Regions from separate parts of the Burkholderia pseudomultivorans genome, predicted to be linked through region 1. Evidence: predicted binding sites of a transcription regulator. Region 1 holds the regulator's gene; each other region holds the start of a gene.
The links. The regulator FliA, encoded in region 1, starts transcription of late flagellar genes. The targets are predictions, from matches to a motif close to CTAAAGTTTNNNNNNNNNNNGCCGNTA.
Positions count from the first base shown of each region.

Region 2: flgM (flagellar biosynthesis anti-sigma factor FlgM) is a predicted target of FliA. The motif match lies at 2,371-2,397, and genes of this name have one in related genera.
Region 3: flgK (flagellar hook-associated protein FlgK) is a predicted target of FliA. The motif match lies at 2,035-2,061, and genes of this name have one in related genera.

Region 1 is NZ_CP013378.1:212,605-218,534, forward strand. Features, by position in the region: gene flhA (flagellar biosynthesis protein FlhA) at 1-1,575, shown strand, start outside; gene flhF (flagellar biosynthesis protein FlhF) at 1,572-3,338, shown strand; gene WS57_RS13925 (MinD/ParA family ATP-binding protein) at 3,331-4,149, shown strand; gene WS57_RS13930 (RNA polymerase sigma factor FliA) at 4,172-4,906, shown strand; S-adenosyl-L-homocysteine riboswitch at 4,984-5,098, shown strand; gene ahcY (adenosylhomocysteinase) at 5,133-5,930, shown strand, end outside.
Region 2 is NZ_CP013378.1:4,686,151-4,692,080, forward strand. Features, by position in the region: gene flgC (flagellar basal body rod protein FlgC) at 1-298, opposite strand, end outside; gene flgB (flagellar basal body rod protein FlgB) at 337-825, opposite strand; gene flgA (flagellar basal body P-ring formation chaperone FlgA) at 1,031-2,326, shown strand; gene flgM (flagellar biosynthesis anti-sigma factor FlgM) at 2,427-2,765, shown strand; gene WS57_RS33995 (flagella synthesis protein FlgN) at 2,840-3,280, shown strand; gene WS57_RS34000 (M24 family metallopeptidase) at 3,402-5,264, opposite strand; gene WS57_RS34005 (helix-turn-helix domain-containing protein) at 5,664-5,930, shown strand, end outside.
Region 3 is NZ_CP013378.1:4,674,452-4,680,381, reverse strand. Features, by position in the region: gene flgJ (flagellar assembly peptidoglycan hydrolase FlgJ) at 1-945, shown strand, start outside; gene WS57_RS33935 (flagellar brake protein) at 1,182-1,937, shown strand; gene flgK (flagellar hook-associated protein FlgK) at 2,118-4,097, shown strand; gene flgL (flagellar hook-associated protein FlgL) at 4,115-5,350, shown strand; gene WS57_RS33920 (solute carrier family 23 protein) at 5,668-5,930, shown strand, end outside.

The DNA.
Region 1 (5,930 bases):
CTGATCAACGAGGAGCAGGCGAGAAAGCGCCGCCAGGCCGTCGCGCAGGAGGCCGAGTTCTACGGCTCGATGGACGGCGCGTCGAAGTTCGTGCGCGGCGACGCGATCGCGGGCCTGATCATCATGGCGATCAACGTGATCGGCGGGCTGATCGTCGGGATGATCCAGCACGACATGAGCTTCGCGGCGGCGGGCACCAACTACACGCTGCTGACGATCGGCGACGGCCTCGTCGCGCAGATCCCGTCGCTCGTGATCTCGACCGCCGCCGGCGTGATCGTGTCGCGCGTCGCGACCGACGAGGACATCGGCACGCAGATCACCGGCCAGCTGTTTACCAACCCGCGCGTGCTGACCATCACCGGCGCGATCATCGTGCTGATGGGGCTGATCCCCGGCATGCCGCACTTCGCGTTCCTGCTGCTCGGCGGCGGCGCGATCTGGCTGGCCCGCACGCAGACGAAGCGCGCGGCGGCCCGCAAGGCGGCCGGCGACGTGACCGAGATCGCGCCGCCCGCCGCGCTGTCGGCCGACAGCCACGAGGCGACCTGGGACGACGTGCAGCTGATCGACCCGCTCGGCCTCGAAGTCGGCTACCGGCTGATTCCGCTGGTCGACAAGAACAGCGACGGCGAACTGCTGAAGCGCATCAAGAGCATCCGCAAGAAGTTCGCGCAGGAAATCGGCTTCCTGCCGCCCGTGATCCATATCCGCGACAACCTCGAACTGCGGCCCAACGCGTACCGCATCGCGCTGAAGGGCGTCGAGATCGGCACCGGCGAAGTGTTCCCGGGCCAGTGGCTCGCGATCAATCCCGGCCAGGTCACGGCTGCGCTGCCGGGCGCCGTCACGCAGGACCCGGCGTTCGGGCTGCCCGCCGTGTGGATCGACGTCGCGATGCGCGAGCAGGCGCAGGTGTACGGCTACACGGTGGTCGACGCGAGCACGGTCGTCGCGACGCACCTGAATCATCTGGTCGTCCAGCATGCGGCCGAGCTGCTCGGCCGCCAGGAAGTGCAGGCGCTCGTCGAGCGCACCGGCAAGGACGCGCCGTCGCTCGTCGAGGATCTCGTGCCGAAGACGATCTCGCTGACGACGCTGCAGAAGGTGCTGCAGAACCTGCTCGAGGAAGGCGTGCCGATCCGCGACATGCGCACGATCCTCGAGGCCGTGTCCGAGCATGCGGGGCGCGGCGACGCCTACGAGATCACGTCCGCCGTGCGGCTCGCGCTCGGCCGCGCGATCACGCAGCAGTGGTATCCGGGCTCGGGCGAGATGCAGGTGATGGGGCTCGACGCGAATCTCGAGCGCGTGCTGTCGCAGGCGCTCGCCACCGGCGCGAACCCGGGCCTCGAGCCCGGCCTCGCGCACACGCTTCTGACCGGCACGCAACAGGCGATGCTGCGTCAACAGAATCTCGGGCTGCCGCCCGTGCTGCTCGTGCAGCACGCGTTGCGCGCGATGCTCGCGCGCTTCCTGCGCCGCAGCCTGCCGCAATTGAAAGTGCTGTCGTATGCCGAAGTGCCGGACACACGCACGATCAAGGTTGTTAACGTCATCGGGGGTTCCGCTTGAACATTCGCAAATTCACCGGCGCGACGAGCCGCGACGCGCTTCGTCTGGTGCGCGAGGCGCTCGGCGCCGACGCCGTCGTGCTGTCGAACCGCACGCTCGATGACGGCAGCGTCGAAATCGTCGCACTCGCCGACGCCGAACTGGCCGCGGTCGCGCCGCCGGCCGCCGCCGCACGACCGCGTGTCGTGCTGCGTACGCCGGAGTCCGTGCCGGCCGCCGCGGTGCCGGGCATCGTGGCGCGGCCCGCCGCGGCGCCTGCGCGGATGAGCGCCAATCCGTATGCGGCCGGCGACGGCGGGCTGCCGGACGTGTTCTCGTCCGTGTTCGGCGCGAGCGCCGACCTGACGGAGGCCGGCGCCGAAGCGGATGAGGAGGTGTCGGGCGCCGCTGCATCGGGCGTTGCCGCATCGGGCGCCGCTGCGCCGTCGAACGCCGCACCGGCATCCGCCGCATCCGCCGAACCCGCGCCGTGGCTCGTCGAGCACGCGAAGCGCCTGACGCAGCAGCGCGACGCGCTGCTCGCCCGCACGCAGCCCGCGCCGGCCGTGCCGCCGGCCGCCGCACGCGCGCCGCAGGAAGCGCCGCCGGCCGACTGGGCGCGCGACGTCGTGCGCGATGCCGAGCGCCGCATGCCGGCCGCCGCGCCGCGCGCAACGGAATCGGCCGCTTCTTCCGCCACGAAGCCGGCCGAGCGTCCGCGCCTGTCCGCCGAGGCGGCTGCGGCCGTCGCCGACGCGGTGAAGTCGGGCGTCGAGCAGATCGTCAACGACACGGTGATGAACGAGCTCGGCGCGCTGCGCGGCATGATGGAAACGCAGTTCGACCACCTGATGTGGCACGACCGCCAGCGCCGCAGCCCGGTGCACGGTGCGCTGACCCGGCATCTGTTCGCGGCCGGCTTCTCCGCGCAGCTGGTGCGGATGCTGGTCGACAACCTGCCGGCCGGCGACGGCGCGCAGAGCTTCGACGCCGCCGTCGAATGGGCGCAGTCGGTGCTCGCGGCGAACCTGCCGGTGCTCGGCAGCGAGGATGCGCTGATGGAGCGCGGCGGCGTGTTCGCGCTGATGGGGCCGACCGGCGTCGGCAAGACCACGACCACCGCGAAGCTCGCGGCGCGCTGCGTGATGCGCTTCGGCGCCAGCAAGGTCGCGCTGCTGACGACCGACAGCTACCGGATCGGCGGCCACGAGCAGCTGCGCATCTTCGGCAAGATCCTCGGCGTGCCGGTGCACGCGGTGAAGGATGCGGGCGATCTCGCGCTCGCGCTGTCCGAGCTGCGCAACAAGCACATCGTGCTGATCGACACGATCGGGATGAGCCAGCGCGACCGCGCGGTGTCCGACCAGATCGCGATGCTGCACGGCGCGAACGCGCCGGTGCAGCGCCTGCTGCTGCTCAACGCGACGAGCCACGGCGACACGCTCAACGAGGTCGTGCAGGCCTACCGCAGCGCGGGCCAGCACCCGCATGCGGCGGCGCCGGACCTGGCCGGCTGCATCCTGACGAAGCTCGACGAGGCGACCCATCTCGGCGGCGCGCTCGACACGGTGATCCGCTACAAGCTGCCCGTGCACTACGTGTCGACCGGCCAGAAGGTGCCGGAGAACCTGTACGTCGCGACGACGAAATTCCTGCTGAAAAGCGCGTTCTGTGTGCCGCGCGACGGCTCGCCCTTCGTGCCGCAAGACGAGGACATGCCGACGCTGCTTTCCGCGCTGACCGCACGTGCCACCGCCGACCTGCACGAGGTGCGTTTTGGATAAACGAATCATCGACCAGGCCGAAGGGCTGCGGCGCCTGCTGGCCGGGCGCACGTCGCGCATCGTCGCAGTGACGGGCGGGCCGGCGGGCGTCGGCTGCACCTCGACCATCGTGAACGTGGCCGCCGCGCTGGCCGCGCTCGGCAAGGACGTGCTCGTCGTCGACGAGCGCGCCGACGTGCATTCGGCATCCGCGACGCTCGCGGGCGCGTGGCTGCGCGACGGCGAACGCACGCGGGTGGCCGCCGGCTTCGGTCTGTGCGCGGCCGCGCGGTTCGCGCGCGCCGGCTACAGCGATGCGCAGCTGGGCGACTTCGTCGACGGCCAGGCCGACATCGTGCTGGTCGACGCGCAGCTCGGCGCCGACGGCACGCTGTCCGCGCTCGCGCGCGAAGCGCACGACGTGCTGGTCGTCACGCGCGTGGCCGCGCAGGCGATCACCGAGGCCTACGCGTGCATGAAGCGGCTGCATTTCGCGCACGCGATCGCGCAGTTCCGCGTGCTGACCAACCACGTCGGCAGCCCCGTCGATGCGAAGACCGCGTTCGACAACCTCGCGGGCGTCGCCAGCCGCTACCTGACGGTGTCGATCGCCGACGCGGGCTGCGTGAGCGCCGATCCGCTCGTCGAGCATGCACGCGCGCTGACGCGCACCGCGGTCGACGCGTTCCCGTCGTCGGCCGCCGCGCGCGACTACCGGCAGATCGCCGCCGACCTGCTGTACTGGCCGATGCGTCCGCGGTCGGGCGCGGGGCGCGACGTTCGCCCCGGCGCGCAACCGTCGTACCAGGCGGGCACGGCGCACGCCGTCTGAGCGCCACCGGAAGGAGAGAGCCATGATGTACAACGCTCAAGGAAAGATCTCGCAGGCCGACGTGCTCGCGCAATACGCGCCGCTGGTGCGCCGCCTCGGGCTGCAGCTCGTCGCGAAGATGCCGGCGAGCGTCGATCTCGACGACCTGATCCAGGCCGGCATGATCGGCCTGATGGATGCGGCCGGCCGCTACAAGGAAGACCAGGGCGCGCAGTTCGAGACCTATGCGACGCAGCGGATTCGTGGCGCGATGCTCGACGAGCTGCGCAGCAACGACTGGCTGCCGCGCAGCCTGCGCAAGACCTCGCGCGAGGTCGAGCACGCGGTGCACCAGGTCGAGCAGCAGCTCGGCCGCGCGGCCAGCGAAGCCGAGATCGCGCAGCACCTGAACATGCCGCTCGACGAGTACCAGGGGATGTTGCAGGACCTGCACGGCAGCCAGCTGATCTATTACGAGGATTTCGACCGCGCGGCCGACGACGAACCGTTCCTCGATCGCTATCGCGTCGATCATGCCGATCCGCTGTCGGCGCTGCTCGACGACCATCTGCGCGGCGCGCTGGTGGAAGCGATCGAGCGGCTGCCCGAGCGCGAGAAGCTGCTGATGTCGCTCTACTACGAGCGCGGGCTGAACCTGCGCGAGATCGGCGCGGTGCTCGAAGTCAGCGAGTCGCGCGTGTGCCAGCTGCACAGCCAGGCCGTCGCGCGCCTGCGCGCGCGGCTGCGCGAGCAGGCGTGGGTCGGCGCGGAGACCTGACCCTCCGATTGCGCCCGCGCGCGTCGACGCCGCGCGGGGCACGCATTCGTCGCGCCGATTTGCTACAATCCTTCCCGTTTTCCGAGGAGCGTTGCGACGGACCGTTCTGCGTCCGCCAGGCTCGGAAGGCTTCACCAGGCGCCGGCGCGGCATCGTCCGTCGGCTTCGCCTCCTGAACGGCGCTCACGTCACCAATTTCTAGAACTTTTTTAGAAAGGAGGGCGTGATGAACGCCATTATCGATTCGAAAGCTTCCCAGGATTACGTCGTCGCCGACATGGCGCTTGCCGGCTGGGGCCGCAAGGAACTGAACATCGCCGAGACCGAAATGCCGGGCCTCGTGCAGATCCGCGACGAATACAAGGCGCAGCAGCCGCTGAAGGGCGCGCGCATCGCCGGTTCGCTGCACATGACGATCCAGACGGGCGTGCTGATCGAGACGCTGAAGGCGCTCGGCGCCGACGTGCGCTGGGCCTCGTGCAACATCTTCTCGACGCAGGACCACGCCGCCGCCGCGATCGTCGAGGCCGGCACGCCGGTGTTCGCGTTCAAGGGCGAATCGCTCGACGAATACTGGGAGTTCTCGCACCGCATCTTCGAATGGCCGAACGGCGAATTCGCCAACATGATCCTCGACGACGGCGGCGATGCGACGCTGCTGCTGATCCTCGGCTCGAAGGCCGAGAAGGATCGCTCGGTGATCGCGAAGCCGACCAACGAGGAAGAAGTCGCGCTGTACAAGTCGATCGCCAAGCACCTCGACGCCGACCCGACCTGGTACTCGACGCGCCTCGCGCACATCAAGGGCGTGACCGAGGAAACCACCACCGGCGTGCACCGCCTGTACCAGATGGAAAAGGACGGCCGCCTGCCGTTCCCGGCGTTCAACGTGAACGATTCGGTCACCAAGTCGAAGTTCGACAACCTGTACGGCTGCCGCGAGTCGCTGGTCGACGGCATCAAGCGCGCGACCGACGTGATGATCGCGGGCAAGGTCGCGGTCGTCGCGGGCTACGGCGACGTG
Region 2 (5,930 bases), 380 kb from region 1:
TCTGCACGTAGCCGTTCGCGTCGGCGGCCGGGTTCGCCGGGTCGTAGGTCGACTTCATCGGCGACGGATCGTCGACCACCTTCGTCACGCGCACGCCGCCGACGCCCTGGCCGGACGCGGTGCGCGCGCCGCCGATCGGATCGGTCGCGAACACGACCTGCTTGGCCTTGTACGGCTTGCCGTCGGGGCCGGTCGCGCTGTCGGCGTTCGCGAGGTTCGACGCGGTGACGTTCAGGCGCTGCGACTGCGCGGACAGCGCCGAGCCGGCGACGCCGAAGATGTTCATCAACGAGGGCATGGAGGCTCCTTGTGCTCGGGTTCGGAAGCGGCGCGCGCTTACGAGTTCGTCGTGATCGCGGCGATCATCGCCTTGATCTGCTGGGTCATCACGGTCATCCCGGTCTCGTAGTGCAGCGCGTTGTTGGCGAACTGCACGCGCTCGACGTCGAGATCGACCGTGTTGCCGTCGAGCGACGGCTGCAGCGGCATCCGGTACTGCGCGCGGCCGTAGTCGTCGGCCGGGCCGCCGGTCGGGATCAGCTTCGCGGTGCCGGTCATGTGGCCCGCCGCGGTCGACGCCATCGTCATGCCGCTCGTCACGCCGGCCGGCTGCGTCATCGGCAGCTGCGCGGCGTTGCTCGGCGCGAGGCCGCCGTTCACCTGCTTCAGCGAACGCGCGAGCGCCGACGCGAAATCGACGTCGCGGGCCTGATAGCCGGGCGTGTCGGCGTTCGCGATGTTCGACGACAGCAGTTCCTGCCGATACGCGCGCACGTCGAGCGCCTGTCGGCCGAACGCGAATTCGGCATCGAGTTTGTCCAGCATGTGTGCGTCCCTCCGGATGAAGCGCTGCACGCCCCCCGCGCCGCACGGCGGCCCGGGAGGCTTTTTTCCATGACAGCGATGGTAGGCGTCGCGCGCAACCGGCAATCGGGCGAATAACGCGGCAAAGCCCCCCTCTATTCATCGTTTGCGCGACCGCCCCGCTCCCTAGAATGCAATTCGGGATCAACGGATCGAGGACACGGCGATGACAGGCTGCGCACGGGGCGACAGAAACGGACGGCGGACGCACGTCCGGCGTGCGTTGGCGCTCGCGGCGGCGCTGTGGATCGCGGCGCCGGCGGCGCGCGCGGACGACGGGATGATCGTGATCCCCGGACGCGGCGAGACGGCCGAGCACGCGCTCGCGACTGCGGCCGCGGCAAGCGGCGGCCTGGCGGGCGGCAATGCGGGCCGGGCGAGTGCGGCGGCCGCGATGAATGCCGCGCCGGCGGGCGCCGCGATGCCGCCGATGAACGCGGCGTCGGTTCCGCCGGAAAGCACGTCGAATCCGCCCGCGACTTATCCCGCCGCGATGCGAAGCGGGCTGCCGGCCGCCGATCCGGGCGGCGCAGCGCCCGGTGCGCCCGTTCCCGCCGCACGCCCGGCAGCGAATGCCTACGCAGGCGCACGCACGAACACCGCCGGCACCGGCTATGGCGCGGCGCGCGCCGCCGACCCGGGCGGCATCGTCACGGTCGTCGCCGGCGCGGCCGATGCCGCGTCGAACGCCGCGCGGACGCCGCAGCCGCCGGCGATCGCGGCACGCCCGGTGCCGCCGCGCGCCGCCGCGCCGGCCCCGCGCCCGGCGGCCGCCGCCGCTGCCGTGTCAGCCGCTGCCGCGCCGACGTCCGCCGCCGCGCAACCCGACACCGCCCCCGCCCGGCAGGATCCCGACTCGATTCGCCGCGTGGCGCTCGCGTTCCTGCAGCAGCAGATCGCCGGCCTGCCCGGCAAGACCACCGCGACGGTCGCGCCCGCGTTTCCGCGCGGGCTCGCCGCCTGCACGACGCTCGAGCCGTTCCTGCCGACCGGTGCGCGCCTGTGGGGCCGCACGACGGTCGGCGTGCGCTGCGCGGGCGAGCGGCCGTGGACCGTCTATCTGCAGGCAAAAGTCGCGGTGCAGGCCACCTACTATGTCGCCGCGCGGCAGATTGCGCCCGGCGAGCCGCTGAGCGCGGCCGACCTCGTCGCGCGCGACGGCGACCTGACGGTGCTGCCGCTGGCCGTGATCACCGATCCCGCGCAGGCGGTCGGCGCGACCGCGCTCGCGCGCATCGCGGCCGGGCTGCCGCTGCGCCAGGACATGCTGAAGAGCGCGGCGTCGGTGTCGGCCGGACAGACGGTGCGCGTCGTCGCGGCCGGCCCCGGTTTCACGATCTCGGCCGAGGGCAGCGCGCTCGCGAACGCGGCGCCCGGCCAGTCGGTGCGGGTCAGGATGGCGGCGGGCCAGATCGTGACCGCGATCGTCAAGGACGCGGGGACGGTGGAGATCCCGCTGTAAGAGTGTAAAAGATTGTTTATTCGGAGAATTTTGAAGACACGGTGCTAAAGTTCGGCCCGGACCTGCCGTTATCTGGGTCAAACCGTACAGGAACCTCATCGTGAAAATCGATTCCACTCCGAACCCGAGCCCCGTCGCACCGGCCAGCAGCGGCAACGGCGCGGCCCGCCCGCAAGCCGGCGCGGCCTCGTCGACGGCTGCGCAGACGGCCGACGCAGGATCGACCGGCGGCGACGCGACCGTGAACCTGTCCGGTCTGTCCGGCCAGCTGCGCGCGCAGTCGGCATCCGGCGACGCGGACATCGACACGGCGCTCGTCCAGTCGATCAAGGACGCACTGAACAACGGCACGCTGACGATCGATCCGAACCGGATCGCCGACGGCGTGCTGAATACCGCCCGCGAGCTGCTGCAGCAGCAGCGCCCGCAGGGCAACTGAGCCGGCTCGCGCCGGTCCCCCGGTTTGCCGGTGCGCGTGCCTCGGACGCGCGCCGGCGCGACGAGCATCACGCAATGAGAGAAGAGCTGCTGGCCACGGTCAACGACGAACACGCGACGGTCGAAGCGTTCGCGTCGCTGCTTGCGTATGAGGAAAAGGCGCTGACGACGGCCGAACCGCTCGCGATGCTGCCCGGCATCGTCGAGAAGAAAAGCGCGCTGCTCGACCGGCTCGCGCAGCTCGAACGCACGCGCGATGCGCAGTTGTCGGCGCTCGGCTTTTCGGCCGGCAAGAAAGGGATGGACCAGGCCGCCGAGCGCGACGCGCGTCTCGCCGGCCGCTGGCAGCTGCTGCAGCAGGCCGCCGAACGGGCGCGCCGCGCCAATGCGAACAACGGGATGCTGATCCGGATCCGGATGGACTACAACGAGCGCGCGCTCGCGGTGCTGCGCTCGACGCCCGCGCCGGCCGGCGTCTACGGGCCCGACGGCCGCGTGTCGGCGCTGATGCGCTGACGCCCGCAAGGCGCGCCGCCGTGCGCGTCCGTTTTCTCCTTCCCTTTACCCGACTGTTTCACCCATGCGGCCTGCGCAGACGCGCGGCCGGCCCCCCGCCCGCCTTCGCCGGCGAACACACCTACAGCAGCGGACACGCCGTCACCTGCGTGCCGCGCGCGACGCACAGCCGCTCGTAATCGCGCAGGTAGTCGCGCTCGTCGTCGGTCAGCAGATCGAGGTCGATCAGATCCCAGTCGTAGCCGACCGTGACGATGTTCTCGAAACGGACCTTGTCGGGATCCTGCTCGCTCGGGCGGATGATCACGATGTTCTCGATCCGCACGCCGCCCTTGCCCGGCAGGTAGATGCCCGGCTCGACCGAGACCACCGCATTGGGCACCAGCCCGTACCGCGCGCCCGGCGCGAACCGCACGCCGCCATCGTGCACGTGGATGCCGACGCCGTGTCCGGTGCCGTGTCCGTAATCGTGGCCGTGGTCGCGGCACACCTGCCGCACCGCCGCGTCGACGTCCGCGCCGGTCGCGTCCTTCGGGAACTGCGCGACGAGCCCCTTGATGCAGGCCTTCAGCGCGACCGTGTAGATCTCGCGCTGCCACGGCCGGGCGACCGTTTCCGCGCGCGTGCGACGCAATACGACCCGCGTGCAGTCCGTCGCGAAGCCGGCCTCGTAGTACGCGCCGCTGTCGAGCAGCACGAGTTCGCCTTCGCTCAGCGCGACGTCGGCGCTGGCCGCCGTGTAATGCGCGGACGCGCTGTTCGCGCCGTTCGCCGCGACCGACGGAAACGTCAGCGCCACCGCGCCGCGCGCGCCGTAAGCATCGCTGATCGCGCGCGCCAGATCGTATTCGGAATGCCGCCGCCCGGGCTCGCCCGCCTTCGCCCAGCGCATCGTCTCGGCGATCGCCGCGGAGCTGCGCGCGAACGCCTCGCGAAACCGGTCGAGCGCGGCCGGCGTCTTGGCCGCGCGCATCGCCTCGACCGGGTTGCAATCGACGTGCGGCGCGTGCGGCCACACGCGGCGCACCGTATCGACAAGCGCGCAGTTGACCGACTCGAAGCCGTAGCAGACGCGCCCGACCGCGAACTGCGCGAGAAAGCGCGCGAGCGCGTCGAAGTCGCGCCGGATCACCTGCAGCGCCGGATACGACGCGAGTTCGACCGGACAGCGGTCGCAGCCTTCCGGCAGGAACAGCGCGACCTGCTCGCCGACCACGAACAGGTAGCCCAGGTGCGACGACGCGTTCGGGATGTGATAGCCGCGGCTGTTCAGCAGATGGCCGAGATCGTCCGCCGCGCAGCTGACGAACGCGGTCGCGCCGTCGGTCGCCGTGCCCGTCGCGTGCCCCTGCGCGGCCAGTTGCCGGTTCAGCGTCGCGATGTTGTGCGCGACGCTCGTGCCGGTCATCGCTTCCGGCAACTCGAAGATCGGCCGCTCGACGACCCAGCCCGGCAGCGCGACCGCGCGATCGATTTCGCGGCCGGCGAGACTCGTCCATTCCAGGTGCGCCGCCCGCGTGCCGTCGAGCAGCCGGTCGCACTGCGCGACGCTGAGCCGCCAGCCGTCGTAGCCGACGCGCTTGATCCGGTCGGCCCGCGCGACGAGCCAGTCGGCCAGCGCCGGCCAGATCGAAACGTTCAGGTCGAGCTTCTCGACACGCACGCGCGCCGGATCGCACTGCCGTTCCGCCTGCAGGTGATAGCGGCCATCGACGAACAGCACGAACGGCGGCACGCCGAGCGCGCGCGCCACAGCTTCGGCGAGAAAGATCCCGCAGCCGGCCGAGCCGTCGAAGCCCGACACCGCATAGCGCGGGTTGTTGCGGCGTGGCAGGTATTCGGTGACGAACTCGTCCTGCGACGTGACGATCACCGCATCGAGCCGCAGCGTGTCGAGCAGCCGCGACAGCCCGGCCTGCGTGTCGGCGACGCAGGCATCGTACGGGGGAAGGCCGGAGAAACTGTATTGCAGTCGATCGATCATCGGATGCCTGTGGGGTCGTTGTTTTGTCGGCGCGCGCGGGGGCGATCTGCGCGTTCGCGTGTCGGCGCACGGCCGACGCGGCCAGCGCGAATCCGGGCCGCCGCCCGGCGAACCGCATCGCGGACGCGGCCCCGGATTTTTGTCTCACTAAAATTCCGGCACGGTGCGACAGCAATCTAGAGGACCGCGGAATTGAGGTCAAGCTAAAATTTTTGTGCCACTAAAATTCCGGACCGCGGCGCCCCGGCTGCGGCGTGGATACGTCGTCACGACGCTGCGCGGTACAATGCGCCGGCATCGTCGTTCAGACGGTCGTGCCTCGTGCGATGCGCGCAAAACCGACGCCCGGGCGACTGCACCGCCTTCCCGCCTTCCGGCTCGCTGCCACGAAAGAGATTCATGGATTCAGACATCATGCGGATCGGCCAGCGCATTCGCCGCCTGCGCCGGGAAGCGAAGAAAACGCTGCTGGAAGTCGCGACCGAGGCCAGGCTGTCGGTCGGGTTCCTGTCCCAGGTCGAACGCCACCTCACCGGCATCTCCATCTCGTCGCTCGTCAACGTCGCGAAGGCGCTGAACGTGCCGCTCGGCGCGCTGATCGACCAGCCGCGCCAGGCGCAGCCCGATTCGCACCGGGGCCGCCGCGAATCGTACGCGGTCGATCGC
Region 3 (5,930 bases), 390 kb from region 1:
TTCGCGCTCGACGTACAGGGCTTCGACGCGCTGCGCGCGCAGGTGAAGCAGTCGCCGCAGGGCGGCGCGAAGCTCGTCGCGGGCCAGTTCGACGCGATGTTCACGCAGATGATGCTGAAGAGCATGCGCGACGCGACGCCCGACGGCGGGCTGTTCGACTCGCATACGTCGAAGATGTACACGTCGATGCTCGACCAGCAGCTCGCGCAGCAGATGTCGTCGCGCGGAATCGGCGTCGCCGACGCGCTGATGAAGCAGCTGATGCGCAATGCGGGGCAGGGCGCGGGCGGCGGCACGGCGGCCGATCTCGGCGCGGCCGGGCTCGGCGCTGCCGGCTTCGGCGAGTCCGGCAACGAGGGCAGCCTCGCCGCGATGAACGCGATGGCGAAGGCCTATGCGAATGCCGCGTCGAACAACGGCGGCCTCGCGGGCGCGCGCGGCTATACGGCCGGCAGCGCGCTGACGCCGCCGCTGAAGGGCGCGAGCGGCTCGCCGGACGCGGACGCGTTCGTCGACCGGCTGGCGGCCCCCGCGCAGGCGGCGAGCGCGGCGACCGGCATCCCGGCGCGCTTCATCGTCGGGCAGGCGGCGCTCGAATCGGGCTGGGGCAAGCGCGAGATCCGCGCGGCCGACGGCTCGACCAGCCACAACGTATTCGGCATCAAGGCGACCAAGGGCTGGACCGGCCGCACGGTGTCGGCGCTGACGACCGAATACGTGAACGGCACGCCGCGCCGCGTCGTCGCGAAGTTCCGCGCGTACGATTCGTACGAGCACGCGATGACCGATTACGCGAACCTGCTGAAGAACAATCCGCGCTATGCTGGCGTGCTGAGCGCGAGCCGCAGCGTCGAGGGTTTCGCGCACGGGCTGCAGAAGGCAGGCTATGCGACCGACCCGAACTACGCGAAGAAGCTGATCTCGATCATGCAGCAGATCGGCTGACGGGCCGGCCGCCGGCGGCCGGCTGCCGGCTGCCCGTCGCCCGACCCTCCGGACCGCGCCCGGCCGCCCGCCGCGCGCGGTTTCAACGTTTGCGCGAAAAAAATCGGCAAATCGTTCTAAACTTTCGGTCAGCACTGCCGCTAAGTGTGAGAGACCTGTGACCGGGCCCGCTTTCTGGCCCGGTTTTACCGCGCACCGGTTGCCCGTGCGCCCACGACAAGAAAGACCGGCTAGCCATGAATATCGAAACGTCGACGGATCCGAGCCTGGATGCAGGCCATTCCGGCCCCGACTTTGCCCGCCGCAATCCGCTGGAGATCGGCGTGCAGTTGCGCAACCTCGTGAACCGCGGCGATTTCCTGACCGTCCAGTATCCGGGCGGCCAGCTCGTCACGCGGCTGCTCGAGGTCGATGTCGGCGCGCGCACGTTCACGTTCGACTGGGGCGCGCTGGCCGAGCAGAACGCCGGCATCCTCGCCGCGTCGCACTGCACGTTCTCGGCCGCGCCGGAAGGCGTGCGCGTCGAATTCTCGACCGGCACGCCGCGCGAGACGCGCTACGAGGGGCTGCCCGCGTTCGTCGCCGATTTCCCCGACGTGCTGGTCTGCATCCAGCGCCGCGAATATTTCCGCGTCGACGCGCCGGTCGTCGATCCGTATCTGTGCCGCGGCACGCTGCCGAGCGGCGAAAGCTTCGTGTTCGAGGTGCACAACCTGTCGCTCGGCGGCGTCGGGCTGCGCACGGCCGACGAGCGCGTCGAGACGCTGGAGGTCGGCACGCAGCTGCCCGGTGCCGAGCTCGAGCTGAACGGCCATGGCAAGCTGTCGCTCGATCTGCAGCTCGTGTCGCAGCGCTCGACGCAGATGCCCAACGGCTCGCGGCGCTACCAGCTCGGCTTTCGCTTCCTGTCGCTGCCGGGCAGCGCGGAGAACACGCTGCAGCGGCTGATCACGCAACTCGAGATGAAGCGCCGCTCGCTCGCGCGGGCCTGACGCCGCCGTGGGCGCGCCGTCGCGCGCGCCCGCCGCCCGCAGTTTCGACGCACGATGCGCATCGACGCGCGTCGGTGCGTCGTATGCGCATTTTTCCCTCAATTTTTCCGATCCGCGGCCGTTATACCGGGAGTCACGCAACCCGGCGGCCGCAGCGCGGCCGGCTCATCAGGATCGCGCATGTCCAACACACTCATGAACCTCGGCGTCAGCGGCCTGAATGCCGCACTCTGGGGCCTCACGACGACCGGCCAGAACATCAGCAACGCCGCGACGCCGGGCTATTCGGTCGAGCGGCCCGTCTATGCCGAGGCGAGCGGCCAGTACACGAGCAGCGGCTACATGCCGCAAGGCGTCAACACCGTCACCGTGCAGCGGCAGTACAGCCAGTACCTGAGCGACCAGCTGAACACCGCGCAGACGCAGGGCGGCGCGCTGTCGACCTGGTATTCGCTCGTCGCGCAGCTGAACAACTACGTCGGCAGCCCGACGGCCGGGATCTCGACCGCGATCACGAACTATTTCACCGGGCTGCAGAACGTCGCGAACAACGCCGCCGACACCTCGGTGCGGCAGACCGCGATGAGCAATGCGCAGACGCTGGCCGACCAGATCACGGCGGCCGGCCAGCAGTACGACGCGCTGCGCCAGAGCGTGAATACGCAGCTGACGAGCACCGTGTCGCAGATCAACGCGTACACCGCGCAGATCGCGCAGCTGAACCAGCAGATCGCCGCGGCGAGCAGCCAGGGCCAGCCGCCGAACCAGCTGATGGACCAGCGCGACCTCGCGGTGTCGAACCTGTCGGGCCTCGCGGGCGTGCAGGTGGTGCGCAACAGCGACGGCTACAGCGTGTTCCTCGCGGGCGGCCAGCCGCTCGTCGTCGCCGACAAGAGCTACCAACTCGCGGCCGTCACGTCGCCGTCCGATCCGAGCGAGCTGACCGTCGTGTCGCAGGGGATCGCCGGCGCGAACCCGCCGGGCCAGAACCAGTACCTGTCCGACGCGTCGCTGTCGGGCGGCACGCTCGGCGGCCTGCTCGCGTTCCGCAGCCAGACGCTCGACCCCGCGCAGGCGCAGCTCGGCGCGATCGCGACGAGCTTCGCCGCGCAGGTCAACGCGCAGAACGCGCTCGGCATCGACCTGTCGGGCAACGTCGGCGGCAAGCTGTTCGCGGTCGGCGCGCCGACGGTCTACGCGAACCAGCAGAACAAGGGCGACGCGGCGCTGTCCGTGTCGTTCACCGACGCGTCGCAGCCGACCACGGGCGACTACACGCTGTCGTACGACGGCACCCAGTACACGCTGACCGATCGCGCGAGCGGCTCGGTGGTCGGCACCTCGAAGTCGATGCCGGCTTCGATCGGCGGCCTCGACTTCTCGTTCTCGTCGGGCGCGATGAGCGCCGGCGACCAGTTCACGGTGCTGCCCACGCGCGGTGCGCTCGACGGCTTCGGCCTCGCGACCTCGAACGGCTCGGCGATCGCGGCCGCGTCGCCGGTCGTGTCGTCGGCCGTATCGACGAATGCCGGCACCGCCACCATCACGCAGGGCGCGGTGAGCGCCGGCTACCAGGCGCCGTCGACCACGCTGACCTACGACGCGGCGTCGAAGTCGCTGTCGGGCTTCCCGGCCGGCACGACCGTGACGATCGCCGGCACGCCGCCGCAGCAGGTGACGATCACCGACCCGTCGACGCCGGTGCCGTACGACCCGTCGGTCGGCGCGACGCTGACGATGTCGGGCACCGCGCCGGGCGCGATCAACGGCGTGACGGTGTCGCTGTCGGGCGCGCCGGCCGACGGCGACCAGTTCAAGATCGGCCCGTACGCCGGCGGCACCAACGACGGCACCAACGCACTCGCATTGTCGAAGCTCGTCAGCGCGAAGTCGTTCGGCAACGGCACGGTCACGCTGACGGGCGCCTACGCGAGCTACGTGAACAACATCGGCAACGCGGCGAGCCAGCTGAAGTCGTCGAGCGCCGCGCAGACCGCGCTGGTCGGCCAGATCACCGCGTCGCAGCAGTCGGTGTCGGGCGTGAACCAGAACGAGGAAGCGGCCAACCTGATGCAGTACCAGCAGCTCTACCAGGCGAACGCGAAGGTGATCCAGACGGCGGCGACGCTGTTCCAGACCGTGCTCGGCCTGTTCAACTGATTCCGGGGATCGAAGCGATGCGGATTTCCACTGCCCAGTTCTACCAGCTCAACGTCGCGCAGATGAGCGACCAGCAGGCGCAGCTCGCGCAGCTCTACCAGCAGATCTCGAGCGGCGTGAGCCTGTCGACGCCGGCCGACAACCCGCTCGGCGCTGCGCAGGCCGTGCAGTTGTCGATGACCTCGGCGACGCTGTCGCAGTACGCGACGAACCAGAACGTCGCGCTGTCGTCGCTGCAGAAGGAGGACCAGACGCTGACGACCGTCAACAACCTGCTGAACACGATCCACTCGAGCGTGATGCAGGCCGGCGACGGCTCGCTGTCCGACAGCGACCGCTCGGCGATCGCGACGCAGCTGCAGGGCTATCGCGACCAGCTGATGACGCTCGCGAACACGACCGACGGCGCGGGCAACTACCTGTTTGCCGGTTACCAGTCGACCACGGCGCCGTTCTCGAACAGCACGGGCGGCGGCGCGATCTACAGCGGCGACCGCGGCGCGCGCCAGGTGCAGATCGCCGACACGCGCACGATCGCGCAGGGCGACGACGGCGCGAGCGTGTTCATGTCGGTGCCGATGCTCGGCAGCCAGCCGGTGCCGGCCGCCGGCGCGCGCAACCTGGGCACGGGCACGATCGGCGCGGTGTCGATCACGGACCCGTCGGCCGCGACCAACACGCACCAGTTCACGATCACGTTCGGCGGCACGTCGGACGCGCCGACCTACACGGTGACCGACAACACCGCCACGCCGGCGACCACGACGGATCCGCAGCCGTACGAGGCGGGCACGGCGATCGCGCTCGGCAACGGGCTGACGGTGCCGGTGTCGGGCACGCCGGCGTCGGGCGACACGTTCTCGGTCACGCCCGCGCCGCAGGCCGGCACCGACGTGTTCGCGACGCTCGACACGATGATCGCCGCGCTGAAGGTGCCGGTCGGCAACGACACGGCCGCGGCCGCCGCGCTCGCGAACACGATGACGACCGGCACGACCAAGCTCGACAACACGATGACGAACATCCTCACCGTGCAGGCGTCGGTCGGCGGCCGCGAGCAGGAAATCCAGGCGATGCAGGCCGTGAACCAGACCAATACGCTGCAGGTCACGAGCAACCTCGCGGACGTGACGAGCACCAATATGGTGACGACGATCAGCCAGTTCCTGCAGATGCAGAACGCGCTCACCGGCGCGCAGAAGGCCTACGCGCAGCTGCAGAACCTGTCGTTGTTCCAGTACATCAACCCGTGATGCAGCGTGTGCCGCTTTCGATGTGAGCGCCCGCTTACATCGACAGCGCGACAAAAAAAACCGCCCGGGCGCAACGCCCGGACGGTGGAGGGAGCAACTGGACAACGCCGCCGCGCCCTGGCGCGCTGCGGTTCACGTACTGTAGGCGGCGCGGCGTGCGCTGTGAATCAGACGAATTCGAAAATGCAGGGCCGGTGCGTCGAACCGCCGGCGGTCCGCGCCGCGCTTGCCAGCCCCATTGCCGCTCCGTAAACTCGCGCCAGATTCCAGACCGGCGCACCGTTCGCAGCCGGCGACCGACAGGAGCCCTTTTCCCCATGTCCGATTCCTATTTCCCGCGCTGGCGGGTGCAATCGACCGGCGCGGCCGCGCGCGTGGTCGGCCCCGACGAGCGCCTGGCGTGGCCGCAGATGGTCGCGATGGGCGTGCAGCACGTCGTCGCGATGTTCGGCTCGACGGTGCTCGCGCCGCTGCTGATGGGCTTCGACCCGAACCTGTGCATCTTCATGTCGGGCATCGGCACGCTGCTGTTCTTCGTGCTGGTGGGCGGCCGCGTGCCGAGCTACCTCGGCTCGAGCTT